DNA from 3 places in the Rubrivivax sp. JA1055 genome. Region 1 is predicted to be linked to each of the others. Evidence: riboswitches for the same ligand, from Rfam matches in the RefSeq annotation. Region 1 holds a riboswitch; each other region holds the start of a gene.
What was found. Region 1 has a riboswitch for cobalamin ahead of LOC65_RS13160 (TonB-dependent receptor domain-containing protein). Riboswitches for the same ligand answer to the same signal wherever they lie in the genome.

Region 1 (9,321 bases):
CGCCGGGGCCACAAGCCCCAAGGCGGTGAACACGTGCCCCACCCACGCACATGGCCGCCAGTTCCTCCGCTCCCCATCCCCCCGTCGCCCACAGCCGGCTCGACGACGCGCACGCGCTGATCGCCGGCTCGCTGTTCGTCGCGCTGGGCATGACGATGTTCGCCCACGTCGGGCTGCTGACCGGCGGTGTCGCCGGCGTCGCCTACCTGCTGCGCTACGCCTTCGGCGTCGACCTGTCGCTCGCCTTCTTCGTCCTGAACCTGCCGTTCTACTGGCTGGCCTGGCGCCAGCTCGGCGGCGAGTTCACGCTGAAGAGTTTCGTCGCCGTCGCGCTGGTCTCGGCGTTCACGGCGGCGGCGCCGCGTTTCGTGCGCTTCGAGCTGCTGGACCCGTGGGTGGCCTCGATCGTCGGCGGCCTGCTGATCGGCTTCGGCCTGCTGGCGCTGCTGCGCCACCGTGCCAGCGTCGGCGGCGTCAACATCCTCGCGCAGTTCCTGCAGCAGAAACGCGGCTTCAGCGCGGGCAAGGTGCAGATGTCGGTCGACGTCTGCGTCGTGCTCGCGGCACTGGCGACCGTTTCGCCCGAAAGGGTGCTGCAGTCGGCCGTCGGCGCGGTGGCGATCGGCGCCTTCCTGACGCTGAACCACCGGCCCGGGCGTTACCTCGGCGTCTAGGCTCAGGCCATCAGCGGCACGGCCCATTAGACCAGGCTCACCGCCACGCACAGCAGCACGGCGGCCGTGAGGTCCAGCCAGCGCTGGCGGCGGCGCCATTCCAGACGCTGGATCGACAGGCGGATCGGGTCGTTCATCACCAGCTCCGTCAGTGCATGCGCGCGGCAAGGCCGCTGGGTTCGCCCGGCGGCGGCACCGGCGGACGCGCCGCGATCTCGCGCCACTGCGCCAGCGCACGGCGCACCGACTGTCGCACCGGCGGCGCCAGCGCCTCGGCCCGCGAGTCGACGAAGGCGAGGTTCTCGACGACACGAGAGGCCACCAGGCCACGCTCGCCGCCGTGCGCGGTGCTCGCGCAGCGGCCGAGCGCGACCCAGGTCGCCATCAGCACGGAGGTGGAGGCCAGCAGGGCGTCGGCGACGTCGGGGTCGGCAAGAGGATCGGCGTGCATGGTGCGGCAGGAGCAAACGGCGATCTCATCGTATTGAGAACCGTTCTCAACTGCAACCGTATCCCTGACGTCGAGGCGGTGACCCCGCCGCGGGCATCAGCCGCGGCGCAGCGCCACGCGCAGCGCCTCGACGGCCGCCGGCGGCTGCGCAGACAGCCGCCACCGGCCCGGCAGGCCGAACGAGGCGGTGTCGCGCACCGCGACGCCGTGCGCACGCAAGGCCGCCGCGTCGGGCACGCCGGCCGGCGGACGTGCGCAGAGGAAGTTGGCGACACCAGGCTCGGCCTCGAAGCCGAGCTGCTCCAGCGCCAGGCGCAAGCCGGCCATCCACTCGCCCAGCGTCAGCCGGGCGCCGGCCAGCCAGCGCTGCGTCGCCGGTTCGACCCAGGTCTCGAGCATCGCGACGGCGTGCGCGCCCAGCGGCCACGAGGGCTCGGCCGCGGCCAGCGCCGCGACCCAGGCGCCGACGTCCCAGTCGACGGCTTCGGGAGCCGGCGCGACGACGTAGGCGCCGCGCAGCCCGCACAGGCCCAGCGCCTTGTTCGGGCTGTGCAGCACGAAGGCCGCATGGCGGTCGGCAGCGCTCCAGCGGCTGGCGCCGCCCAGGCGCAGCGGGGCGTAGACCGAATCGAGCACGGTCGGCACACGCGCCAGGTCGCGCGGCGGCGGCGCGTCCTGGCCCAGCGGGCTCGAGGGCTCGCCGATCCAGCGCAGCGTGGCGTCGGAGCCGGTGGTGACGCCACGCCCCGCGGCGCGCGCCGCGGCCGCGTAGTCGCCGTAGGCATGCGCCGGCAGCGCCACGGCACCCGGCGCCAGGCGCGCACCGACGACGGTGACGCGCTGGATGAACTCGCTCGCGCTGGCCGCCAGCACTATGCGCGCGGGCTCGACACGGTGCCAGTCGGCCAGGCGCTCGCGCAGCGCGTGGTAACCGGGGTCGGGGTAGCGTGTCGGGTCGACACGCTGCAAGGCCGAGACGGCGGCCGGACAAGGGCCGACGGCGTTGGCGCAGGTCGAGAAGTCCCAGGGCGCGGGCCCGTGGCGGTCGGGGCCGCCGTGCACCCGGTCGGGCTCCGGCAAGGTCCTCAGGCGGTCCATGCAAACTCCAGCAGCAGCCACAGCAGCGCCACGGCCAGCGCGGCGCCGGCGGCCTGGCCGGCGAACGCCAGCGCCCGCGCCAGCGCCGTCGTGTCGGCCTCGGCTCCCTGATCGTTGAGCGTGTAGACGCCCGGTTTGCCCAGGCGTACCCCCAGGCGCAGCGCCATCGCGCCCATCGGCCAGCCGCCGTTGGGCGACGGCGTGCGCGCGGCTTCGCGCGCCAGCGGCGCCCAGCCCAGCGACGGCCGCCACAGCAGGGCCGCGGTCAGCCGCGCCGGCAGCCAGCCGAGCAGATCGTCGGCACGCGCCGACCACTTGCCGGCCCATTCCCAGCGGCCGCGGTAGCCCCACATCGCGTCCAGCGTGTTGACCGCGCGCCAGGCCCAGGCGCCCGGCAGACCGGCGACGCAGAACCAGAACAGCGGCGCGACGAACGAGTCGTTGAGGTTCTCGGCCAGGGTCTCGATCGCCGTCTCGCGGACCTCGCGCGCGTCGAGCTGCTCGACGTCGCGGCTGCACAGGCTGCGCAGCCGCTGCCGTGCCGCCGGCAGGCCGCCGTTGGCGAACGCGGCATCGACGCCGGCAACCTCGTCGCGCAGCATGCGCCAGGCGAACGAGGGCTTGAGCGCCAGCGCCAGCAGCGGCACCGCGGCCCAGGCCGGCAGCATGAACAGCGCCGCCTGCAGCGCCCAGGCCAGCGCCGCGACGCCGCCGACCACCGCCCACCAGGCCAGCGTGCCGGCCAGCAGCGCGGCGCGCGGCGCCAGCGTCGGCAGCCGGCGGTGCAGCGGCATGATCGCGTGGCCCAGCCAAGCCACCGGGTGCCAGGCGTCGCGCGGCTCGCCGAAGCGCCGGTCGATCCACCAGGCCAGCAGCAGCGCGGCGGCGAGGACGAGGGCCGTGTTCATCGTGTCGTGGCCGCGGGCTCGGAGGCCAGGCGCTGCAGACAGTCGACGATCGCCGCGGCGCCTTCGCCCAGGCGCGGGCCGGGGCGGATCAGCAGCTCGAAGCGCTCCGGGGCGAAACCGCAGACGCGGCCGCCGCGCACCGCCGACATCGCCGCCCAGCCCGGCCGCGCGGCCAGCCCGGCGACGTCGCGCTGCTGCATCAGCAGCAGGTCGGGGTCGGCGCGCACGACGAACTCCGGGTTGAGCCGCGGAAAGGGCCCGAGCTCGGCCGGCACGACGTTCACCAGGCCCAGCCGGGCCAGCGTGTCGCCGACGAAGGACCCGGCGCCGGCGCCCCAGCTGCCGCCGTGGATCTCGAAGTACACGCGCCGGCCGCGCAGCGCCGCCGGCACACGCGCCGCCGCGGCGGCCAGTTCCCGGTCCAGCCGCACGAGCAGGCGCTCGGCCTCGGCACGCCGGCCGAGCGCCTGGCCCAGCGTGCGCATCGCCTCGACCATGTCGTCATGGCGCTCGGCGTGCACACGCAGCACGCGCAGGCCCAGCGCCTCGAGCCGGTCGCTGGCGCGTGAACGATCGGACGCCAGCACCAGGTCGGGCCGCAGCGCGACCACCGCCTCGATGATCGCGTCCTCCATGCCGCCGACACGCGGCAGCGCCGCCAGCGCCGGCGGCCAGTTGGAGAAACGGTCGACGCCGACCAGCCGGTCGCCGGCCCCGAGCACCCAGACCGTCTCGGTCAGCGACGGCAGCAGCGAGACGATGCGCTGCGGCGGCGCCTGCAGCCGCAGCTCGGTGCCGCGTGCGTCGCGCACGACGACCGGCGCCGCGGCCGCCCCGGCCGCCAGCGCCAGCGCCGCCAGCAGGATCAGCAGGCGCCGGATCATGCGAGCGCTCCCGGCGAGAACAGCCGCGCCGTCAGTTCGGGCGACGAGGCGAACCACGGGTGGAACCAGCTCGCCTTCAGCGCGCCGAGTTCGTACACCGGCTCGCCCGGCGGCAGCGGCAGGCCGGCGCCGGCACGCGCCGGTTCGGTGTGCAGGGCGGCCACCAGCCCGGTCTCGAAGCGCGACCAGTGGAAGCTGTGGCCGCGCAGCTCGCCACGGCCGAAGACGAGGCGGTGCGGGCCCAGCGCGGCGACACGCTGGCCGAGCACCGCGCGACCGGGCAGCAGGCCCCAGAGGCGGTGCTCGCGGCCCTGGCCGTCGACGAGGGTCTCGGCCAGCGCCATCATGCCGCCGCACTCGGCCCAGACCGGGCGGTCGGCCGCCAGGTGCGCCGCGAGTTGCGCCGCCAGGTCGCGGCGGGCGGCCAGCGCCTCGGCGTGCAGCTCCGGGTAGCCGCCGGGCAGCCAGACGGCGTCGCAGTCGGGCAGCGCGTCGCCGGCCAGCGGCGAGAAGAACACCGTCTCGGCGCCGAGCGCGTGCAGGGTCTGCAGATTCGCCGGATAGACGAACGCGAACGCCGCGTCGTGCGCGACGGCGATGCGCCGGCCGTCGAGCCGGCGGTGCGGCGCGGCCGGCGCGGCGACCGGCGGCGGCACCCACTGCGGCCAGTCGGCCAGGGCCCGCGCGCCCAGCGGTGTCGAGGCCAGCGCGTCGGCGGCGGCGTCGAGCCGGGCCAGCGCATCGGGCAGCTCGCCGGCGGCGCTCAGGCCGAGATGGCGCTCCGGCAGCGCGAAGCGGCCGTCGGCCGGCAGCGCGCCGGCCCAGCCGGCCTCGGGCGGCAGCGCCGCCTGCAGCATCGTCGCGTGGCGCGCGCCGCCGACGCGGTTGGCCAGCACACCGGCCCAGCGCAGCTCGCGCCAGCTGCGCAGCCCGTGCACGAGGGCGCCGAAGGTGGCGGCCATCTTCGCCGCGTCGATGACCGCCAGCACCGGCAGGCCGAAACGCTGCGCCAGGTCGGCCGCGCTGGGCTCGCCGTCGTACAGGCCCATCACGCCCTCGACGACGACGAGCTCGGCCTCGGCCGCCGCCTGTGCCAGACGCGCCGCGCAGTCGGCTTCGCCGTTGATCCACAGGTCCAGCGTGTCGACGCTGGCGCCGCTGGCCAGCGCCAGCCATTGGGGATCGAGGAAGTCGGGGCCGCACTTGAAGGCCCGCACGCGCGCGCCGCGGCGCGCGTGCAGCCGCGCCAGCGCGCAGGCGACGGTGGTCTTGCCCTGGCCGGAGGCCGGGGCGGCGACGAGCACGACGGCGGCCATCGTCCCGGTCCCCGCGCTCAGACCGCCCAGCGCAGCACGACGAGCGCGCTGCGGCCGGCGACGTTGTAGCTGCGCGCGAGCGCGTAGTCCTTGTCGCCCGCGTTGTCGAGGCGCGCCTGCAGCGTCAGGCCCTTGCCGAGCGTGGTCTCGGCGCTCAGGTTGACGAGGCCGTAGCCGCCCAGGCGCCGGGTGTTGGCGGCGTCGTCCCAGCGTTCGCCGGCGGCCTGGACCTCGGCGCCGAGGCGCCAGCCGGCGAGCACGGTGTCCGCGCCCAGCGTCGCCAGGCGGCGCGCACGGCGGGCGATCAGCTTGTCGGTGGCCTCGTTCCTCGGGTCGTGGAAGTCCGCCGAGGCGCGCAGCGCGACGGCGCCGACGCGCGTGCGGCCGGACAGCGTCAGCCCCTCGTAGCTCGCCTGGCCGACGTTCTCGTAGCAGCCTCTGGCCGACACGCAGGCACCGGCGGCGCCGAAGACGATCAGGTCCTCGACCTTGTTGCGCCAGGCGACGAGGCCGATCTCGTGCTCGCCGGCGCTGCGGCGCAGGCCGATCTCGAGGTTGCGGCCGCTCTCGGGCACCAGGTTCGGGACGCCGTAGTCGCTGAAGCGCTGGTACAGCGTCGGCGCGCGGAACGAGGTCGCGGCCGACGCCGTCAGGCGCCAGGCCGGCGCGAAGCGCCAGCCCCAGGCCAGGCTGCCGGTGCCCTTGCCGCCGAACTCGCTGTCGTCGTCGTGGCGGGCGTGGGCCTGCAGCGAATGCACGCCGAACTCGCCGCGCCAGCCCAGCGCGACGCCGTCCTGCGAACGTTCGTCCTGCAGCCGCACGGCCGTGGCCGAGGCCAGGTTGTCCAGGCGGTCCTCGCGCCGCTCCAGCGTCAGCGAGACCCGCTGGCCGGGCCGCAACTGCTGCTCGTGCTGCAGCGTCAGGTCGCGCAAGCGCGTGCGCGTCTGGTAGATGCTGGGCTCGGTCTCGTAGAGGCTGCGCGACTCGGACAGCCGGGCGCTGCTCAGCGCCTGCTCGTTCCACTGGCCGCGCCAGGACAGCGCGGTGGTGCGCAGTTCGTGATGCGAGCGGTCGTCGCGCGTCGAGCTGCCGTCGTAGCGGGCGTTCAGGTGGCTGTCGGTCATCGAGGCCTCGACACGGTGCTCCGGCGCGAGCTGCCAGCCCACGCGGGCCTGCAGCGAACCGCGGCGCCAGCCGTCGGTGTCGGGATTCTGGCCGTCGCGCGCATCGAAGCCGTTGCTGTCGCTCCAGCCGGCCGACAGCGCGTAGTCCAGGCGCCCGTCCGAGCCCGAGAGCCCGGCGTCGGCGAGCCGGCTGCCGCGGCTGCCCCAGCCCAGGCCGCCGCTGGCGCGCAGCGCGCCCTGGCCGCGGCGGGTGAAGACCTGCACCACGCCGCCGACGGCGTCCGAGCCGTAGACCGCGGCCGCCGGACCACGCAGCACCTCGACGCGTTCGATGCGGTCCAGCGCGATCTGCTCCCAGGCGGCGCCGCCGGTGCTCTGCGAGTCGACGCGCACGCCGTCGACGTAGACCGCGGTGTGGCGCGTCTCGCCGCCGCGGATGTAGACGCTGGTGCTGCCGCCGGGGCCGCCGTTGCGGCTGATCTCGATGCCGGGCAGGCGGGCGAGCAGGTCGGCGACGCTGCTCGCGCCGCTGCGCTCGATCGCCGCGCGGTCGACGAGCGAGACGTCGGCCAGCGTCTGCGACAGACGCTCTTCGAGACGGCTGGCGGTGATGACGATCGGGTCTTCGCCGGCCTGGGCGAAGGCCGCCGGCGCGACGGCGGCGGCGACGGCGAGACGGGTGGCGAGAGCGCAGGCGCGCAGCGGGGCGTTCAAGCCCGGGACGGAAGTCGACATGAAAAAAGTCAGAGTCGGCGCGGCCGACCACCTCCCCGCAGCCGCCGCTGTACGGTGCCCGCGCCGCAGGCGCACGCACCCCCACGTTGGCCGGTATCCGGGCTGGCGGCGCGACCCGTGTGCCCTTCCCAGGCGCTTGACCCAGTGGATTCGACACGAGCGGAAGCCTGCGAGGGCTCCGACCGCTTACCGTTGCGGGGGCAGCTCAGGTTGGGGGCGAACCGGCGACACCGTGTCGCCCCTTCCTGATTCCCGTTGAACTGTCCCGGCAGACGCCGGGGACGAGCACCAACGGGGCGCATGATAGGCAAGGCCACGGCAGCGCCGGGGCACGTTGCGCGATTCCTTGATGACAATCAAGCGAACGCCTCGACCGTCTTCCTTGCCTGGCGCAGAAGCACATGCGCATCGCGCACAAGCCGTGCGCCGGGACGGCCGGCAGCCGCCGCGACAATGCCGACATGCCCACCGCGGAAGAACTCGAGGCCCACCTGCGCCTGCTGCTGGCCGGCGCCTTCGTCATCGGCGCGGCCTTCGGCGCCATCTCGCAGCGCACCCACTTCTGCACGATGGGTGCGCTGGCCGACGTCTTCGCCTTCGGCGACCGCACCCGGCTGCGGGCCTGGGTCGCCGCCGTCGCCGTCGCGGTGCTGGGCTTTCACCTGATGGTGGGCCTGGGCTGGGTGCGTGCGGCCGACAGCCTGTACGGCGGCACACGCGTGGGCTGGCTGTCGGCGATCGTCGGTGGCGCGATGTTCGGCCTGGGCATGGTGCTGGCGTCGGGCTGCGCGGCACGCAACCTGGTGCGCCTGGGCGGCGGCAGCCTGAAGTCGCTGGTCGTCGTGCTCGTCGTCGGCGCCAGCGGCTTCGCGGCGATGAAGGGCGTCAGCGCGGTGCTGCGCGTGGCCAGCGTCGACCGCGTCGGCTTCGAGCTGCCGGCCGGCCAGGACGCGGCCGGTGCGCTGGCCGCCGCCACCGGCCTGCCGCTGCAGACGCTCGCCCCCTGGCTCGGCGCGGCGGTGGCCGCGGCGCTGCTGGCCTGGGTGCTGGCACGGCCCGAAGGCCGCGGCCGCGAGGTCGCCGGCGGCGCCGCGATCGGGGTGCTGGTGGTCGCCGCCTGGTGGCTGTCGGGCCGGCTGGGTTTCGTGCCCGAACACCCCGAGACGCTGGAGCCGGCCTTCCTGGCGACGAACTCGCGGCGCATGGAGTCGCTGAGCCTGGTCGCGCCGCTGGCCTGGGGCCTGGACTGGCTGCTGTTCTTCAGCGACAGCCGCAAGACGCTGACGATCGGCATCTGCAGCGCCGCCGGCATCGTCGCCGGCTCGGCCGCGGTCGCGCTGGCCACACGCAGCTTTCGCTGGCAGGGTTTCGCCGGCACCGAGGACACGGCCGGCCATCTCGTCGGCGCGGTCCTGATGGGCACCGGCGGCGTCACCGCGCTGGGCTGCACCGTCGGGCAAGGAATCGCAGGTCTATCGACGCTTTCCGCGCATAGCGCCATCGCCGTCTCGGCTATGGTCCTCGGCGGCTTCGCAGGCCTGGCGCTGCAGCGCCGGCGCATCGAACGCTGCGGCTGAACCCACCACCCCACCACGATCGGAGGACAACGACATGAGATCGCCGATGCGACCGATGCTGGTCGCGCTGGGCGCCGCGAGCCTGGCGCTGCCGGCCGCCGCCGACCTGCGGGCCGACGAGGCGCTGGCCGCGCGCTCGGTCGCCGCCACCTGCGCCAACTGCCACGGCACCGACGGCCACTCGCGCACGGCGATCAAGTCGCTGGCGGGCCAGCCGGCCGAGCGCATCCTGCAGTCGATCGCCGACTACCGCAGCGGCGCGCAGCCGTCGACGATCATGGCGCAGATCCTGCGCGGCTACAGCGACGAGCAGCTGCGGCTGGCGGCGCACTGGTTCGCGGCGCAGCCGGCCCGGCCGGCCGACGCCCGCTAGGAGCGACACGATGCAGCAACCCGATCGTTTCGCCCTCTCGCGCCGCCGCCTGCTGGGCGCGGGGCTGGCCGGCGGCACGCTGGCGCTGGCCGGCTGCGCCGGCAACCGCGTCGTCCAGCCGACACCCGGACGTGTCGTCGTCGTCGGCGGCGGTTTCGGCGGCGCCACCGCGGCACGCTAC
Region 2 (9,321 bases), on a different contig from region 1:
CCCGGCGAGCACGCGCAGCAGCGTCGACTTGCCGGCGCCGTTGGGGCCGACGATCGTCGTCCAGCCGGGCTGCAGCACGCAGCTGACACCGGACAGCACCTCGCGCGCGCCCAGCCGCGCGCCGACGTCGGCCGCGATCAGGTTCACCGCACGCCCCGCTTGTGCAGCAGCCACAGCAGGTAGCCGCCGCCGAGCACCGCGGTCAGCACGCCGACCGGCAGCTCCTGCGGCGCGATCAGCCCGCGGGCGAGCACGTCGGCGCCGAGCATCAGCACGCCGCCGGCCGCGGCGCTGGCCGGCAGCATGAAACGCTGCGGCGCCGGCGCGAAACGGCGCACCAGGTGCGGCGAGACCAGGCCGACGAAACCGACCAGCCCGGCCTGCGACACCGCCAGCGCGGTGCACAGCGCCAGCAGCACGACCAGCAGCAGGCGCAGCCGCGGCAGCGCCAGCCCCAGGCTGGCGGCGCTCTCCTCGCCCAGGCCCAGCGCGTCGAGCGCGCGCGCCAGGCGCCAGGCCGGCGGCAGCGCCAGCGCCAGGCCGACGGCCAGCAGCGCCACGCTCTGCCAGCCGAGGAAGCCGGTCGAGCCGAGCATGAAACTCTGCTTGCCGCGCAACGCGTCGGGCACCCAGGTCGTGACCAGATCGCTGGCGGCGCCGAGCACGACGCCGACGACGACGCCCGACAGCAGCAGCCGCATCGGCTCCTGCGCGCCGCGGGCGAGCATCAGCGTCAGCGTCACGCCGCCGAGCGCGCCGACGAAGGCGGCGCCGACGAGGCCGATGCGCGCCAGCCACTCGACGCTGCCCAGCGCCAGCGCATGGCCGCCGATGGCGCTGGCGGCGAGCACCGCGACCACCGCCAGCGAGGCTCCCGAGCCGGTGCCCAGCAGGTAGGGATCGGCCAGCGGGTTGCGGAACAGCCCTTGCGCGATCGCGCCGGCCAGCCCCAGCAGCGCGCCGACCAGCAGCGCACCGATGGTGCGCGGGGCGCGGATCTGGCCGACGATCAGCTCCATCGGCACCGCCGAGTCGGCGTCGCTCCAGTGCCTGCTCCAGCCTTCGCTGCCGACCGCCAGGCCGAGCAGCGACAGCGCCAGCGCGGCCAGCGCCAGCCCCGCCACCAGGCGGCGGCGGCGCGACAGGTCCAGGGCCAGCGCGGGGTTCATTTCTCGGGCAGGCCGGCCAGGCAGTCGGCGATGGCGAGCGCGGCCTCGCCCATGCGCGGGCCGGGACGGATCAGCAGCAGGTAGCGCTCGCGCTCGAAGCCGCAGGCCTGGCCGTCCTTCAGCGCGCGCAGCGTGTGCCAGCCCGGGCGCTCGGCCATCGTCGCGAGCGCACGATCCTCCGCCATCACGAGGTCCGGCGACTTGCGCACGAGGAACTCGGGGTTCAGGCGCGGGAAGGCGCCGTACTCGGCCGGCACGACGTTGCGCAGCCCCAGGCGCTGCAGCGTCTCACCGATGAACGAGCCGGGGCCGGCGGCGTACGGCGTCGAGTCGACCTCGAAATAGACGCTGCGCCCGCGCAGCCGCGGCGGGATGCGCGCCGCGGCCGCCGCCTCGTCGCGGTGGATCGAGGCCCAGAGCTGCGCCGCGCGCTGCGGCTGGCCGAGCACACGCGCCAGCGCATCGGTCGAGTGGCGCACCTGGGCGTGGGAGTCCGAGTCGAAGACCATCACCTTCAGCCCCAGCGCCTCCAGGCGTTCGGCAACCCGCGCCGAACGCGCGGCGAGCACGAGTTCGGGGCGCAGCGCGACGATGCGCTCGACGCTGGCGTCGTCCAGCCCGCCCAGGCGGGGCAGCGCGTTCACCTGCGCCGGCCAGTCGGAATAGCGGTCGACGCCGACCAGGCGCGCGCAGGCGCCGAGCGCGCAGACGGTCTCGGTCAGCGAGGGCAGCAGGCTGACGATGCGCTGCGGCGGCCCGCCCTGCCAGGCCACGCCGCGGTCGTCGCGCGGCGGCTCGGCGGCCGTCGCGGCGCCGGCGCACAGCGCCAGCAGCAGGAGCAGACGGCGCACCGGCTTCATCGCGGCCCCTTCAGCGGCAGTTCCAGCCCGGCGACCATCAGCGTCACGCGGGTGCTGGCCACGGCCACGCGCTGGTGCAGCCGGCCGAGTTCGTCGACGAAGCGCCGCGCCTGGCGCGACATCGGCGTCACGCCCAGGCCGATCTCGTTGGACACGAGCACCACCGGGCCGCGCGCGGCGGCCAGCGCGTCGACGAGCGCGTTGACCTCGGCCGCCGGGTCGTCGACCGGCGCGCCGTCCAGCGGCATCAGCAGGCCGGTGAGCCACAGCGTCAGGCAGTCGACGACGACCATGCGCCCGGGCAGCGACTCCTCGCGCAGCACGGCGGCCAGCGCACGCGGCTCCTCGCGCGTGGCCAGCCCCGGCACGCGGGCGGCACGGTCGGCGCGGTGACGCTCGATGCGTGCGCGCATCTCGTCGTCGCCGGCCATCGCGGTGGCGACGAGCACGGCGCCGTGCCCCGGCAGCGCGAGCCAGTGCGCCGCGCGTGTTTCGGCGCAGCGCGACTTGCCGCTCTTGGCGCCGCCGAGGATCAGCTCGTGCATCGTCCGCCCCGGGTGTGCGGCGTCAGACGCCGCCTTCGTAGCGCAGGCCGAGCCAGAACTGCCGGGCCGGGCCGCGGTAGTAGGCCGAGGGCTCGAGGTTCTCGTCGGTCGCGTTCAGCAGCCGGCTCTCCAGCGTCCAGCCCTTGGCGAAGCGCCAGCCGGCCTTCAGGTCCAGCGTGGTCTCGGCGCCGAGTTCGCGGCTGTCGGGCCGGGCGCCGACGTGCAGCACGCTGGCCCCGGCGTTCCAGACGCCGTGGCGCCAGTCGAGGCCCAGCGTCTCCTGGTGCGCCGCACGGCGCGTCAGGCGGGCGCCGGTGTCCTCGTTCTTGGCGTCGAGGAAGTCGACCTGGGCGCGCAGCGACCAGTCGCCCAGCGCCTTGGCGCCCGACAGCGTCGCGCCCTGCAGACGGGCGCGGGAAGTGTTGGCGACGCAGCCAAAAGCGTAGAGGGGGTCGTCAGGACACAGGCTGCCCTTGGCCGGCCCGATCAGGTTCTTCAGCCGGTTGCGGAAGACCGTCAGGGCGGCGCGGTCGCCATCGGCGGCCCACTCGACGCCGAACTCGACGCTGCGCCCGCGTTCCGGCTTGATGCCCGGCACGCCGTAGCCGGGGTACAGCAAGTCGTTGAACGACGGCGCGCGGAAGCTGTTGCCGGCCAGCGCACGCAAGCGCCAGGCGGGCGTCAGCGCGAAGCTGCCGCCCAGGCGGCCGGTGGTTTGGGCGCCGTAGTCTGAGCTGTCGTCACGGCGCAGGTCGGCCTGCCACGAGTAACGGCCGGCGCTGCCCGTCCAGGACAGCACGGCACTGTCGGTGTCGCGATCACCGCGGTAGCTGTCGGTCTTGGCGTCTTCTTCCAGACGCTCGACGGCGGCGACGATCTGGCCGGCGACGCCGGTCTCCCAAGCCAACTGCGCGAGCGCGTGGTCACGCGTGGTGCGGTAACGGTAGACCACCGCCTCGCCGCTACGCGACTCGTCGACCGCGCGGTCGACCCGCAGTGTCGCAACCAGGCCCGGCGCGAGCGTGCCGCGCCAGTCGAGCGCGGTGGCGTCGACGTCGAGCTGGTCGCGGAAGTCCGGCGTGTTGTCGGGGGCGTAGTTCGGCGGCGCGTACTCGGTGCTGTCGATCTGGGTTTCCAGCCGGCTGCGCAGCAGCGACAGGCCGATGCGGTGGCCCGGCGCCGGCGTGAAACCGATGCGTGCCTGGCCGCTGTCGCGCGTGTAGCCGTCGTCGTCGGCGTTGTAGTTGCCGTACGGATCGCCGGGGCGCAGCGCGCTGTCGCCATCGTCGTGCTGCCGGGCCAGCGACGCGGCGAAGTCCCAGGCGCCGAAGCTGCCGCTGGCACCGGCCGACAGCTCGCGTGCGCCGCGGCCGCCGAACGCGGCGGCGGCGTCGAAACGCAGGCCGGCGTCGGCGCGGCGCGTGACGATGTTGATGACACCCCCGACGGCGTCGGCGCCGTAGAGGCTGGAGCCGGGGCCGCGCAGCACCTCGACACGCTCGATCTGCGCCAGCGGCAGCGCCTGCACCGACGGGTCGGCCAGCGTCGCCGAGCCGATGCGCACGCCATCGACCAGCACGACGGTCTGGCTGCCCGAGGCGCCGCGGATCATCACCGAGGTGGCGCCGCCGGGGCCGCCGCTGCGCGACAGCTGCACGCCGGCCTGCTCGCGCAGCAGGTCGGCCAGCGACGTGGCGCCCGAGGCACGCAGCGTGTCGCCGTCGATCACGACGACGTCGGCGGCCAGCCGCGAGACGGTCAGCGGCTCGCGCGAGCCGGTGACGACGATGGTTTCGGACGATTGCGCCGCCGCGGTGGCGGCGACAAACGAACAGGCGACCGCGACGACGGTGCGGCGGTCGAAACAGGACATGGACAAGCGGGCCTCCAGCCGCACACCCCGTGCGGACCAGCGATGAGTCAAGCCGCCGTCCTGGAACGCGGCACGCCCGATGTCACCCGAGCCGGCGGACGTCAAGACGGACTCCGGGCCGCGGGGGTTCGTGCGCGCCGCCCACCGCGACGCCGGCATCCCTGGCATCGGGCCGGTATCCGGGCTCGCGAGTGCCGGTCCGACGGTTTGACCGTGGACCGAAGCCGTCAGCGCCTTCCCAGTCCTCGCTGGACCAGTGGCTGCATTGCTGACCGCACCTCGCCGACCGTTGCGGGGGCAGCGCCGGAATTGCCGCGCGTCATCGTGGACGCGCCGCGCACCGGCTTCCCGTTCAACCCTCCGACACCTGCCGTGCAAGAGGGCACCTGATGCAAGCGGCGCGAAGTCTAGCACCGCCGGGGGGCGCGGCGACACGCCCGAGCGGCGCGCCGGCGCACCGGGGAACGGCAGGGGGCGCCGCCTATAATCACGCTTTACCACCTGGGCACAGCGCCTTGCGCATGTGCCCCACGCGACATGACCAAGTTCGTCTTCGTCACCGGCGGCGTGGTGTCCTCCCTCGGCAAGGGGATCGCGGCAGCCTCGCTGGCGGCGATCCTCGAGTCGCGAGGTCTGAAGGTCACCCTGATCAAGCTGGATCCGTACCTCAACGTCGACCCGGGCACGATGAGCCCGTTCCAGCACGGCGAGGTGTTCGTCACCGATGACGGCGCCGAGACCGACCTCGACCTCGGCCACTACGAGCGTTTCATCACCACGCGGATGAAGCGCACGAACAACTTCACGACCGGGCAGATCTACAAGAGCGTGCTCGAGAAGGAGCGCCGCGGCGACTATCTCGGCAAGACGGTGCAGGTGATCCCGCACGTCACCAACGAGATCCAGGACTACGTGCGCCGCGGGGCCGTCGACGTCGACGTCGCGATCGTCGAGATCGGCGGCACGGTCGGCGACATCGAGTCGCTGCCCTTCCTGGAGGCCGTGCGCCAGCTGAGCCTGAAGCTCGGCCCGGCGAACACCGCCTTCGTGCACCTGACCTACGTGCCGTGGATCGCCGCCGCCGGCGAGCTGAAGACCAAGCCGACGCAGCACACGGTGCAGAAGCTGCGCGAGATCGGCATCCAGCCCGACGCGCTGCTGTGCCGCGCCGACCGCCGCATCCCCGACGACGAGCGCGAGAAGATCAGCCTGTTCACGAACGTGCCTCAGCACGGCGTGATCTCGATGCCCGACGTCGACACGATCTACAAGGTGCCGCGCGTGCTGCACGAGCAGGGCCTGGACGAGCTGATCTGCATGAAGCTGCAGCTGCTGACCAAGCCCGCCGACCTGCGCCGCTGGGACACGCTGGTGCAGGAGGTCGAGCACCCGCAGAACCGCGTGACGATCGCGATGTGCGGCAAGTACACCGACCTGTCGGACTCGTACAAGTCGCTCAACGAGGCGCTGCGCCACGCCGGCATCCACAACCACGCCAAGGTCGACATCGAGTACGTCGACGCCGAGACGCTGGACGAGCACAACGTCTCGCAGCTGGCGCAGTACGACGCGATCCTCGTGCCCGGCGGCTTCGGCCAGCGCGGCGTCGAGGGCAAGATCCTGGCCGCCAAGTTCGCCCGCGAGCACCGCCTGCCCTACCTCGGCATCTGCCTGGGCATGCAGGTCGCGACGATCGAGTACGCGCGCCACGTCGCCGGCCTGGAGAACGCCAACAGCACCGAGTTCGCGCCGCAGACGCCGCACCCGGTGATCGCGCTGATCGAGGAGTGGCAGGACCGCGACGGCTCGATCCAGAAGCGCAGCGCCAGCTCCGACCTCGGCGGCACGATGCGCCTGGGCGCGCAGAGCTCGGACGTCAAGCCCGGCACGCTGGCCTACCAGATCTACGGCCCGGTCGTCACCGAGCGCCACCGCCACCGCTACGAGGCCAACGTCAACTACCTCGACCGGCTGCAGGCCGCCGGCCTCGTCATCAGCGCGCTGACGCAGCGCGAGCAGCTGACCGAGATCGTCGAGCTGCCGCAGGACCGCCACCCGTGGTTCATGGGCGTGCAGTTCCACCCCGAGTTCAAGAGCACGCCCTGGGGCGGGCACCCGCTGTTCTCCAGCTACGTCAAGGCGGCGCTGGACCACCAGGCGCGGCGCGGCGAAGGCGTCGCGCAAAAGGCAGTCGCATGAAGCTCTGCGGTTTCGAGGTCGGCATCGACCGGCCCTTCTTCCTGATCTCCGGCCCCTGCGTCGTCGAGAGCGAGCAGCTCCAGATGGACGTCGCCGGGCGCCTGAAGGAGATCACCTCGGCGCTGGGCATCCCGTTCATCTTCAAGTCCAGCTACGACAAGGCCAACCGCTCCAGCGGCAGCTCCTTCCGCGGCCCGGGCATGGAACGCGGGCTGGAGATCCTGGCCAAGGTGCGCCGCGAACTCGGCGTGCCGGTGCTGACCGACGTGCACACCGAAGCCGAGGCGCCGCAGGTCGCCGCCGTCGTCGACATGCTGCAGACGCCGGCCTTCCTCTGCCGCCAGACCGATTTCATCCGCGCCGTCGCCCAGTGCGGCAAGCCGGTGAACATCAAGAAGGGCCAGTTCCTCGCCCCGCACGACATGAAGAACGTCGTCGACAAGGCCCGCGCCGCGGCGCGCGAGAAGGGCCTGGCCGAGGACCTGTTCACGGTCTGCGAACGCGGCGCGAGCTTCGGCTACAACAACCTCGTCTCGGACATGCGCAGCCTGGCGATCATGCGCGAGACCGGCGCGCCGGTGGTCTTCGACGCCACGCACAGCGTGCAGCTGCCCGGCGGCCAGGGCACCAGCTCGGGCGGCCAGCGCGAGTTCGTGCCGGTGCTCTCGCGCGCGGCGGTCGGCGTCGGTGTCGCCGGCCTCTTCATGGAGACGCACCCGGACCCGGCGAACGCGATGTCCGACGGCCCGAACGCGGTGCCGTTGAAGCACATGAAGGCGCTGCTGGAGCAGCTCGTCGCCATCGACCGCGTCGTCAAGCAGCAGCCGCTGCTCGAGAACGACTTCAGCTGCTGAGCCCGGCCATGTCCGCCCCCGCGTACCTGCTGGTCGAGATGAAGATCAGCGACCCCGAGCGCTACAAGCAGTACATGGCCGAGGCGCCGGCGGCGGTGAAGGCCGCCGGGGGCGAATACCTCGTGCGCGGCGGCCGCCACGAGTGCCTCGAGGGCGATTGGAACCCGGCGCGCGTGGCGATGCTGCGTTTCCCCAGCTACGAGGCGGCCAAGGCCTTCTACGACGGCCAGATGTATCGTGCCGCGCGCGCCCACCGTCAGGGCGCCACCGACTACTTCAACATGGTGCTCGTCGAAGGCGTGGACGCCCCGGTCTGAGCACAGAGATCCTCCAGAAAAGAAAGGCAGCTCCCATGAGTGCGATCGTCGACATCGTCGGCCGAGAGATCCTCGACAGCCGCGGCAACCCCACCGTCGAGTGCGACGTGCTGCTGGAAAGCGGCACGATGGGCCGTGCGGCCGTGCCCTCGGGCGCGTCCACCGGCAGCCGCGAGGCGATCGAGCTGCGTGACGGCGACAAGGGTCGCTACCTCGGCAAGGGCGTGCTGCGCGCCGTCGAGCACATCAACACCGAGATCAGCGAAGCCGTGCTGGGCCTGGACGCCAGCGAGCAGGCCTTCCTGGACAAGACCCTGGTCGATCTGGACGGCACCGAGAACAAGGGCCGCCTGGGCGCCAACGCGACGCTGGCCGTCAGCATGGCCGTCGCGCGTGCCGCGGCCGAGGAATCGGGCCTGCCGCTGTACCGCTATTTCGGCGGCATGGGCCGCATGAGCCTGCCGGTGCCGATGATGAACGTCATCAACGGCGGCGCCCACGCCAACAACAACCTCGACCTGCAGGAGTTCATGATCCTGCCGGTCGGCGCGCCGACCTTCCGTGAAGCCATCCGCTACGGTGCCGAGGTCTTCCACGCGCTGAAGAAGATCATCGACGCCAAGGGCATGCCGACGTCGGTGGGCGACGAAGGCGGCTTCGCGCCGAACGTCGCCAACCACGAGGCCGCGATCCAGCTCATCCTGGAAGCCATCGACAAGGCCGGCTACACCCCGGGCGAGCAGATCGCGCTGGGCCTGGACTGCGCCGCCAGCGAGTTCTACAAGGACGGCAAGTACCACCTCGACGGCGAAGGCCTGGTGCTGTCGGCCGGCGAGTGGACCGACATGCTCGCCACCTGGGCCGACAAGTACCCGATCATCTCGATCGAGGACGGCATGCACGAAGGCGACTGGGACGGCTGGAAGCTGCTGACCGAGCGTCTGGGCGGCAAGCTGCAGCTCGTCGGCGACGACCTGTTCGTCACCAACACCAAGATCCTCGAGGAAGGCATCCGCAAGGGCATCGCCAACTCCATCCTCATCAAGATCAACCAGATCGGCACGCTGACCGAGACCTTCTCGGCCATCGAGATGGCCAAGCGCGCGGGCTACACCGCCGTCATCAGCCACCGTTCGGGCGAGACCGAGGACTCGACGATCGCCGACATCGCCGTGGGCACCAACGCCGGCCAGATCAAGACCGGCTCGATGTCGCGCAGCGACCGCATCGCCAAGTACAACCAGCTGCTGCGCATCGAGGAAGACCTCGGCGAGATCGCCTCGTACCCGGGCCGCTCGGCGTTCTACAACCTGCGCTGAGCCCTTGCGCTGGCTCAGTTTCGTGCTGGCGGGGCTGCTCGCCGCCGTTCAGGCCGACCTCTGGTTCGGCCGCTCGAGCGTTCCCTACACGATGAGCCTGCGCACCCAGCTGGCCGCCCAGCAGGCGGCCAACGACCAGGCGCGCGAGCGCAACGCGCGCCTGGAAGCCGAGGTCAGCGACCTGA
Region 3 (9,321 bases), on a different contig from region 1:
CCTGCGCCAGCTGCAGCAACTCCTCGACCGTCAGGTCCCAGTGGCTGTGCGTCTGCTGCGGCAGGTAGCCGATGGCCTGGGCCAGCGCGCGCGGCTTCCAGGCGGCCAGCGGGCGGCCGAGCAGGCGCACCTCGCCGGCGTGTGCCGGGCGCAGGCCGATCAAGGCCTGCAGCAGCGTGCTCTTGCCGGCGCCGTTGGCGCCGACCAGCGCGAACAGGCCGCGCGCCGGCCACGACGCGGTGATGCCGAGCAGCAGCGTGCGCGCGCCGGCTCGCACTTCCAGCCCGTGCGTCGCCAGGGCCGGCGATGTCGTCGTGTCCATCGTCACTCCCGCCGTCTCAGCAGCAGGCCCAGGAAGAATGGCCCGCCGACCAGTGCCGTCAGCAGCCCGGCCGGGATCTCGCTGGGTGCCAGCGCCGCGCGGGCGATCAGGTCCACCAGCACCATCGCCGTGCCCCCGGCGAGCACGCAGGCCGGCACCAGCCGGCCGTGCAGCGGCCCCAGCCACCAGCGCAGCAGATGCGGCACCACGAGGCCGACGAAGCCGATCAGCCCGCCCCAGCAGACCGCCAGCGCCGTGGCCAGCGCCGCCAGCAGTACCGCCTGCGCGACCAGCCGCGGCACGCGCACGCCCATGCCGTGTGCCGCCTGTTCGCCCAGGCCGAGCGCGTCCAGCCCGAAAGCCAGCCGCCGGGCGCCGGCGGCCAGCAGCACCAGCAGCGGCACGAAGGCCGCGCACTGCGCTGCGGTCGGCGTCTGCACACCGCCCAACTGCCAGGAGATCAGCGCGCGCAGATTGGTCGACTCGTCGCCGAAGAGCATCAGCAGCAGCCCGCGCAGCGCCGACAGAATGGCCGCCAGCGCGACGCCGGCCAGCAGCAGCCGTGCCGGCTGCCAGCGGCCGACGGCCAGCACCAGCCAGCTCGCGCCCCAGGCGCCGGCGAACGCCAGCAGCGGCAGCGACCAGCCCGGCGGCAGCCACTGCGGCAGCAGCAGCGCGACGGCCGCGCCCACCGCGGCGCCCGAGGCGCTGCCCAGCAGATAGGGCTCGGCCAGCGGGTTGCGGAACACGCCCTGGAACAGCAGCCCGGCCAGCGCCAGGCAGGCGCCGACGAAAAACGCCGCCGCGACACGCGGCGCGCGCCAGACCCAGACCAGGTCGTGCATCAGCCCGTCGCCGCCCAGCCACTGCGCCGGCGCCACCCAGGCCGCGCCGCCGCTGAGCGCCAGCACCAGCGCCACCAGCAGCGCCGCGGCCAGCAGCGGCATCGCCTGCCGCGCCCTCATGCCGCCGCTCCGAAAGCCTGCGGATGCAGCGCACGCGCGTAGGCCAGCACGGCCTCGGCCTGACGCGGCCCGGGGATCAGGAAGTGGCTGCGCGGCAGCACGACGACGCGCCCTTCGCGCACCGCGCGCAGCCGCGACCAACCGGGCCGCGCCGCGATCTCCTCGGCTGGCTTCGGCACCGCCTGCAGCGAGACGATGACCTCCGGGTCACGCAGCAGCACCGCCTCGGCGCTGACCTGCTGCGCGCCGGCCAGGTCGGTAAAGACGTTGCGCCCGCCGGCGCAGGCCAGCGCGTCGTCGGCGTAGTGCCCGCGGCCGACGGTCTGGTAGGCGCCGCGTGCGGCGGCCGCGGTCTCCAGGTACACGCTCGGCTGCGGCCGGCCCTGCCAGGCCTGGCGGATGGCCGCCAGCGAGTCGTCGAAACGCGTCAGCAGCGCCGCCGCGGCGGCTTCGCTGCCGGTGGCGCGGCCGACGAGGTCGATGTTGCGCCGCACCGCCGCCAGGTCCGGGTGCGCCAGCACCAGCACCGCGACGCCGGCGCGTTCGAAGGGTTCGACGAGGCCCAGCGCGCTGCCGTGCGACGGCGTCAGCACGATCAGGTCGGGCTTCAGCGCCGCCAGCGCCTCGGGCGAATAACCCAGCGCGCCGCCGACCGACGGTTTGGCCAGCGCTGCCTCGGGATATCGCACGCGCCCACCGATCGCCGCGACGCGCGCTTCCAGTCCCAGCGCGAAGACGATCTCGATGTTGCTCGGGAAGATCGCGACGATGCGCTGTGGCGGCGCCGCCAGCCGCAGGGTTCGCCCCAGCGCGTCGGTGACGCTGCGCGGCCAGGTGCCTGCGGCTGCCGCCTCGCGCCCGGCGCAGCACAACGCCGCGCCGGCCAGCAGCGCACGCCGCGCGGGCGACGAGGGCCCGCTCACCACTGCGCCTTCAGCCGCAGGAACAGGCTGCGCGGTGTGCCGAAGCAGCCTGCTTCCTGCGACGAGAAGTCGTCGGCGATGTACTCGACGTCGGCGAGGTTGTCGACGCCGGCCTGCACCGACAGCCGCGGCGTCGCCTGCCAGGTGACGGCCGTCGCCAGCAGCGTGTACGACGGCAGGATCTGCGAGTGCTCGATGTTGTCGCGCAGCGGACGGCGGCCGACGTGGTTGGCGCTGCCCGTCCACTGCCAGTCGCCTTGCGACCAGGCGAGGCCGGCGCCGGCGATGAGGCGCGCCGACATGCGCATGCGGTTGCCGGCGTAGTTCGGCCCCGGGTTGCCGGCGCTGTCATAGGTCGGGAAGTCGCGCAGCCGCGCGTCCTGCCAGGTGTAGTGGGCGTAACCCGACCAGGCCGCCGACAGCCGCGCGCGCAGCAGCGTCTCCAGCCCGCGCACGCGCGAGCTGGCATTGGTGAAGATGAAGCTGTCGGGCCCGGTGCGAAACGATCGCTGGCCGTCGGTCTTGTCGGCCTGGAACAGCGCCACCTGGTAGCTCCAGCGGTCGTCGAGCGCGCGGCCCTTGGCGCCGATCTCGACGCTGCGCGTGACTTCCGGGCGCAGCAGCGCCGGCACGACGACACCCGAGCGCGTGTTCAGCGCCACGGCCTGCGGCCGGAAGCCTTCGGCCCAGTTGGCGAACAGCGCGTTCTCGCTCGCCGCCGAGGCCGCGTAGCGCCAGTCGGCGCCCAGCCGCGGGCTGGTGCGGCTGGCCTCCTGGCGCGCCTGCACGGCGGTGCCGCTGCGCTGCAGCGTCTGCTCGAAGCGGTCGTGGCGCAGGCCGGCGCTGAGGCTCAGCGCGCCGATGTCGATGCGGTCCTGCAGGTACAGGCTGCGCACGCGCTGGTCGAAGCGCGAGTCGGTCACCGGGCCGCGGATGCCGCGCGGATCGCTGCCGACGTTGCTGACCGGCGTGTCGTAGTCGGGGCCGCGATAGGTCGGTGCGCCGCTGAACGACGGCGAGGCCTGGTCCTGCCAGCCGGACTCGAGGTTCAGCCCGAGCTGCAGCGCGTGCCGTGTCACACCGAGTTCGGCCTTGGCGTTCAGCGTGAACTCGTGGAACAGCCCGCGGTCCTGGGTGTCGGTCTCCGACCAGCCCTTGGTGACGGCGGCCGGCGGCGGCACGATGGTGATGCCGCCCTGGAACAGGCGGTCGTAGCGCGCCATGCTGCTCAGGTGCTCGAAGCTGATCGCCGGCGTCAGCCGCACGCGGTTGCGCCAGGCCAGGCTCAGGTACTCGCCGTCGACGTGCGCGCCGGGGATGCCGTAGTTGTCCTCCGGGGCTATGCCGAACATCGGATGGCCGTCCTTCAGCGGCACGATCGAGCCGCGTTTGGCGTTCACCTGGCTGGAAAAGAGCTGCACGCTGCTGGCCCAGTCGCGGGTCATCGCCAGCTCGCCGCCGACGCTGGCCGTGGCCTGGTCGCGCGGCGTGCCGTCCTGGAAGCCGTCGACGCGGCTGTAGGCGGCGCCCACCGACAGATGGCCGCGTTCGCCGTCCCAGCGCTGGCGCAGGCCGAGGTCGCGGCGGCCGAAGCTGCCCAGCGTCGCGCGCGCGCTGCCGCCTTCGGCCTCGGGTTCGATGAACATCTGCACGACGCCGCCGATCGCGTTGCGGCCGTACAGCGCCGAAGCCGGGCCCTTGATGAACTCGATGCGCTCCAGCAGGTCGGGCGCGACCAGCGTCAGGTCGGCGTTGCCCTGCAGCAGGCGCAGCGGCACGCCGTCGATCAGCACCAGCACGTCCTGGGTGTCGCGCAGGCCGCGGGTCTCGAACCGCGTGAAGTAGTTGCCCTGGGTGCCGTGCTGCAGCCCGGGCACCGCGCGCAGCGCGTCTTCCAGCGTGCGCGCGCCGACGGCGTCCATCTCGTCGCGGCCGACGGCGTAGGTGCTGAACGGCAGATCCAGCGGGTCTTCGGCGACGCGTGTCGCGGTGACGACGCGGCGCTCGGCGGTGATCTGCACCGTCTCGACGGCCTCGCTCTGGGCCTGGGCGGCGGCCGGCAGCAGCAGCGCCAGCACGGCAGGGCGCCAGTGGCGCGACGGTGATCTTTCCTGTGGCTTCATCTTCATCGTCTCTTCTTCTGGAGGGAGGGAAACAGGGTCAGTCGCGGTGCCAGAGCAGCACCGCGCTGCGTTTGGCGCAGCCCAGGCGCAGGCCGCGGCGGCCGGGCCGCGCCGAGGCGGCGACCTGGGCCAGCACCTGCGGCCGGCGTTCGTCGCCGGGCAGCAGACGCAGGCGCTCGAAGACGTGCGCCTGGGCCGCGGCCAGCGACTCGAAACACACCTCGTAGCGCCAGTCGGCGAAGTGCAGCGCCTGCGGCGCGCGTGTGGGGCCCAGTGCGGCGAGCACACGTTCGACGACCGGGCGCGTGTCGGCGCCGTGCAGTTCGGGCGTCAGCACGCCGGCCAGGCAGAAAGTCGCCGGCCCGGCCTGCGCCGGCACGACCCAGGCCATGCAGCGGCGCCAGCGTGTGGCCATCGCGTCGTGGAAGGCGGCGGGTTCACGCTGCGCCGGCGGCAGGTGCGCGGCCAGCAGCGTGTCGGCGGCGACGGCGGGCTCGAGCTGCGTCCAGTCGACGGGCGACAGCTCCAGACGGATGCCGCGCACGGCCAGCGCCGGTCGCCGCGCGAGCAGCCGGCGCTGCATCTCGGGCTGCGGTTCGACGGCGTGCCAGCGCGCGCCGGGCGCGAGCATGCGGCGGCTGAGCACGCCGCTGCCGGCACCGATGTCGAGCAGATCGGGCAGCGAGCGCGGCAGCAGCGGCAGCACGGCGCGGGCGTAACCCGAGCGCACGATGGTGTGCGCGTAGAACGCGGCTTCGGCCTCGCCCCAGGCGCAGGGCGTGGCGGCGTCGGGCCGGAGTTCCGGCGCGTTGGAAGACATGGGAATACCGGCGTACGCGCCCTGGCCGCTTCCCCGCAGCCTGGCGCCTTACGGCCTGCCGCTCGCGCGGCACGCCACCTCGTTGGCCGGTATCCGGGCTGGCGGAGACGACCCGTGTGTCCTTCCCAGGAGACGACTCCCAGTGGCTTCGACACGAGCTGGGGCCGGTGAGGCCCCGTCCGCTTACCGTTGCGGGGGCAGCTCAGGTTGGGGGCACGAGGCCCCTCCCTGATTCCCGTTGAACTGCATCCACCGGAGGGTGGGCGCGAGCACCAACGGCCGGCATCATAACCAGCGCCGCCGGCGGCCCCGCCGCGAGACCTGACCTGTATCATGCGCCGCGTTGGTGCTCGCCGAGGCTTTCCGCCGAGGCAGTTCAACGGGAATCAGGAAGGGCGAGGCCGTCACGGCGCGAGCCCCAACCTGAGCTGCCCCCGCAACGGTAAGCGGACGGAAAGACGGCTTCGTGCCGGCTCTTCCGGCCCGTGACACGGCCACTGGGACGGCGGCGCGCCAGCGTCGCCACCGGGAAGGCGTCACGGACAGGTCCGCCAGCCCGGATACCGGCCAACGAGGTGGCGTGCCCGCGCGAGCGGCGCGCCGTGTAGCGCCAGCCGCGGGGAAGCGGCCGGGCGCGCCGAACCCGTCTCACGTTTTCCGAGCCGTCCCTTCCCAGCGCGTGCCGTGTCGCCGCGCCCGAGCCGTCGTGCGGCGGCGGGCCGCCGTCGTCGCGCCGTCTCGACCCAGGAGCACCCGATGCACATCGAACCCGGCGTCCTCGCCCAGACCAAGATCCTCGCCGCCAACGTCGCCGCCGGCGGCGTGCTGCTGGCGCACCTGCCGGCACTCGCCAAGCGCCCGGCGCTGTGGCTGCGCACGCTGCTCGCGGCGGTCTTCTTCTCGCTGTTCATGCAGTCCTTCCACATGGCCGTCGGCCCGTCGGAGCTGCACTTCATCGGCGCGATGCCGATCTACCTGCTGCTGGGTTACCTGCCGACGCTGTTCGGCTTCGCGCTCGGCCTCGCGCTGCAAGGCTTGCTGTTCGAGCCGCAGGACCTGCTGCACCTGGCGGTGAACACGCTGTCGCTGGTCGTGCCGCTGACCGCCGTGCACTTCGGCATCGGCCGCCGCCTGTCGGCCGCGCAGGTCAGCGAGGCGCGTGTCGCCACCGTGCTGCGTCTGGACGCCGCCTACTACGCCGGCGTCACGGCGATGGTCGGCTTCTGGCTGGCCATCGGCCAGGAAGCGACGCCGCTGGCCGACTGGGCGCGTTTCGCTTCGTCCTACCTCGTGCTGGTGGCGCTGGAGCCGGTGTTCACGCTGCTGATCGTGCGCGCCGTGCGCCGCTGGCGCGAAGCCGGCTGGGCGCGCGCCTGCCTGGACGAGCGGCTCACCGCCGCCGCCTGACGGACGGCACCATGCAGATCGAAACGCCCCCGTTCGATCGCGACAAACCGCGCCCTCAGGGCGAACGCCGGGGGCTGGTGATCGTGCACACCGGGCCGGGCAAGGGCAAGAGCACCGCCGCCTTCGGCCTGGCGCTGCGCGCCCACGGCCGCGGCAAGGCGGTGAAGGTCTACCAGTTCATGAAAGTGCCCTCGGCGCGTTTCGGCGAGCACCGGCTGTTCGAGCAGCTGGGCATCCCGATCGAAGGCCTGGGCGACGGCTTCAGCTGGAAGAGCCGCGACCTGGGCCACTCCGCCGAGCTGGCGCGTGCCGGCTGGCACCGTGTGCGCGACACGGTGCTGTCGGGCGAGCACTTTCTCGTCGTGCTCGACGAGGTGATGGCGCCGCTGCGCTACGGCTGGATCCCGCTGGACGAGTTGCTGGCCTGCCTGCGCGCGCGCCCGCCGCAGGTCCACGTGCTGCTGACCGGGCGCGGCGCGCCGCCGGAGCTCATCGAAGCCGCCGACACCGTCACCGAGATGACCAAACTGAAACACCACTACGACGCCGGCGTGCCTGCACAGCGCGGCATCGAGGACTGAACCCATGCACAAGATCCCCGCGACCATCGTCACCGGCTTCCTCGGCGCCGGCAAGACGACGCTGCTGCGCCACCTGCTGACGAACGCCGGCGGCCGCCGCATCGCCGTCATCGTCAACGAGTTCGGCGAACTCGGCATCGACGGCGAACTGCTGCGCGGCTGCGGCATCGGCTGCGACGAAGAAGGCCGCGACGACGGCAACCTCGTCGAACTGGCCAACGGCTGCCTGTGCTGCACGGTGCAGGAGGAGTTCGCGCCGGTGATGGAGCGCCTGGCCGAGCGCCGCGAGCGCATCGACCACCTCGTCATCGAGACCTCGGGCCTGGCGCTGCCCAAGCCGCTGGTGCAGGCCTTCCAGTGGCCGACGCTGCGCCACGCCTTCACGGTCGACGCCGTCGTCACCGTCGTCGACGCGCCGGCGGTGGCCGAGGGCCGTTTCGCCGACGACCCGCAGGCCGTCGACCTGCAGCGCCGCGCCGACGACAACCTCGACCACGAGTCGCCGCTGGCCGAACTGTTCGAGGACCAGCTCGCCACCGCCGACCTCGTCGTGCTGAACAAGACCGACGCGCTCGACGCCGCGACGCTGGCGGCCGTCGAGGCCCAGGTGCGCGCCGGTGCGCCGGCGGCCGTCAAGCTGCTCGCCGCGCAGCACGGCCGCCTCGCGCCTGACGTGCTGCTGGGCCTGGGCCGCGCCGTCGAGGACACGATCGACGGCCGCCACACGCACCACGACGAAGAAGAGGACCATGACCACGACGAGTTCGACTCGGTCTCGCTGGCTGTCGAGGTGACGGACCGCGAGCGCCTGCTGCAGGCGCTGGCCGCGCTCGTCGCGCGCCACGAGATCTACCGCGCCAAGGGTTTCGTCGCGCTGCCGGGCGCGGCGATGCGCCTCGTCGTGCAAGGCGTCGGCGCGCGCCTGGGCAGCCACTTCGACCGTGCCTGGCGCGCGGGCGAGGCACGTGTCTCGCGCCTGGTGCTGATCGGCGCCGGGCTCGACGCGGCCGTGCTGCAGGCCGAGCTGCAGCAGGCGCTGGCCGCCGGCTGATGCACCTGCTGTCGACACGCGCCGCCGGCCTCGTCGACGACGAGGGCCGCGGCGTCGTGCGCCTGGCGCAGACGCCGGGCGAGATCGTCGTGCTCAGCGCCGCCGACAGCACGCTGGCGCTGCTGGCCGACACCGCCGCGGCGCTGCCGGCCGGCTTTCCGAGCGTCCGCCTGGCCAACCTGATGGCGCTGCGCCAGCCAGCCTCGGTGGACCTCTACGTCGACGAGGTGCTGCAGCACGCGCGTGCGGTCGTCGTCGACCACCTCGGCAACGCAGCCGACTGGGCCTACCTCGTCGAGCAGGCCGGGCGCACCGCGCGTCGGCGCGGCCAGTGGCTGGCGCTGTTCTCGGGCGACTTCGGCGAAGACCCGCAGCTGCTGGCGCGCTCCACCGCCGCGGCCGACGACTGCCGCCTGCTCTGGCGCTGCCTGCGCGACGGCGGGCCGGCGCAGGCCGAGGCCTTCTTCGCGCTGATCGCGCACGCCGCCTTCGGCCGCGGCGAACGCCCGGCGCCGCCCGAGCCGCTGCCCTGCGCGCTCCCTTATGTGCCGCGCGACGCCGCCGCCTGGCCGGCGCGCCCGGCCGGCGCGCCGGTGGCGCTGCTGGTCTTCTACCGGGCGCATCTGCAGTCCGGCAACACGGCGGTCTTCGACGCCCAGCTCGCGGCGCTGGCCGCGGCCGGGCTGGAGCCGCTGGCGCTGGCCGTCGACACGCTGAAGAACGCCGAGAGCCTGGCGCTGCTGCGCGCGCTGGCGGCGCGCCACGCGGTCGACGTCGTGCTCAACGCGACGGCGTTTGCGCTCGGCGGCGCCGGCGCCGGTTTCGAGCCGCTGGCCGGCGACGCGCCGGTGCTGCAGCTGCTGCTGGCCGGCAGCACCCGCGAACGCTGGGCCGAAGACCCGCACGGCCTGGCGCCGCGCGACCTGGCGATGCAGGTCGTGCTGCCCGAGGTCGACGGCCGCATCGCGACGCGTGCGATCAGCTTCAAGGGCGTGGCCTGGCGCTGCGAGCGCACCGAGATCGACGTCGTGCGCTACCAGCCCGAACCCGGGCGCATGGCGTTCGTCGCCGAGCTGGCGTGGCGCTGGTGCCGGCTGCGCCACGTGCCGCCGGCCGACCAGCGCCTGGC

Region 2: it holds a riboswitch for cobalamin, as region 1 does, so the genes downstream of both, LOC65_RS04320 (TonB-dependent siderophore receptor) here and LOC65_RS13160 (TonB-dependent receptor domain-containing protein) in region 1, are expected to answer to the same signal.
Region 3: it holds a riboswitch for cobalamin, as region 1 does, so the genes downstream of both, LOC65_RS06960 (class I SAM-dependent methyltransferase) here and LOC65_RS13160 (TonB-dependent receptor domain-containing protein) in region 1, are expected to answer to the same signal.

Annotation. Positions count from the first base shown of each region.
Region 1 is NZ_JAJKFP010000006.1:806,655-815,975, forward strand. It holds gene LOC65_RS13130 (YitT family protein) at 51-674, shown strand; gene LOC65_RS13135 (hypothetical protein) at 823-1,125, opposite strand; gene LOC65_RS13140 (aminotransferase class I/II-fold pyridoxal phosphate-dependent enzyme) at 1,222-2,223, opposite strand; gene cbiB (adenosylcobinamide-phosphate synthase CbiB) at 2,211-3,131, opposite strand; gene LOC65_RS13150 (ABC transporter substrate-binding protein) at 3,128-4,015, opposite strand; gene LOC65_RS13155 (cobyrinate a,c-diamide synthase) at 4,012-5,331, opposite strand; gene LOC65_RS13160 (TonB-dependent receptor domain-containing protein) at 5,349-7,190, opposite strand; cobalamin riboswitch at 7,261-7,498, opposite strand; gene LOC65_RS13165 (YeeE/YedE family protein) at 7,652-8,767, shown strand; gene LOC65_RS13170 (cytochrome c) at 8,814-9,140, shown strand; gene LOC65_RS13175 (NAD(P)/FAD-dependent oxidoreductase) at 9,151-9,321, shown strand, end outside.
Region 2 is NZ_JAJKFP010000002.1:254,278-263,598, reverse strand. It holds gene LOC65_RS04340 (ABC transporter ATP-binding protein) at 1-147, opposite strand, end outside; gene LOC65_RS04335 (iron ABC transporter permease) at 144-1,169, opposite strand; gene LOC65_RS04330 (ABC transporter substrate-binding protein) at 1,166-2,029, opposite strand; gene LOC65_RS04325 (bifunctional adenosylcobinamide kinase/adenosylcobinamide-phosphate guanylyltransferase) at 2,026-2,574, opposite strand; gene LOC65_RS04320 (TonB-dependent siderophore receptor) at 2,597-4,447, opposite strand; cobalamin riboswitch at 4,600-4,852, opposite strand; gene LOC65_RS04315 (CTP synthase) at 4,985-6,646, shown strand; gene kdsA (3-deoxy-8-phosphooctulonate synthase) at 6,643-7,500, shown strand; gene LOC65_RS04305 (DUF1330 domain-containing protein) at 7,509-7,817, shown strand; gene eno (phosphopyruvate hydratase) at 7,853-9,136, shown strand; gene ftsB (cell division protein FtsB) at 9,141-9,321, shown strand, end outside.
Region 3 is NZ_JAJKFP010000005.1:46,798-56,118, reverse strand. It holds gene LOC65_RS06980 (ABC transporter ATP-binding protein) at 1-322, opposite strand, end outside; gene LOC65_RS06975 (iron ABC transporter permease) at 325-1,287, opposite strand; gene LOC65_RS06970 (ABC transporter substrate-binding protein) at 1,284-2,210, opposite strand; gene LOC65_RS06965 (TonB-dependent receptor) at 2,207-4,339, opposite strand; gene LOC65_RS06960 (class I SAM-dependent methyltransferase) at 4,371-5,153, opposite strand; cobalamin riboswitch at 5,220-5,445, opposite strand; cobalamin riboswitch at 5,481-5,740, shown strand; gene LOC65_RS06955 (energy-coupling factor ABC transporter permease) at 5,910-6,560, shown strand; gene cobO (cob(I)yrinic acid a,c-diamide adenosyltransferase) at 6,572-7,141, shown strand; gene cobW (cobalamin biosynthesis protein CobW) at 7,146-8,192, shown strand; partial or broken gene cobN (cobaltochelatase subunit CobN) at 8,192-9,321, shown strand, end outside.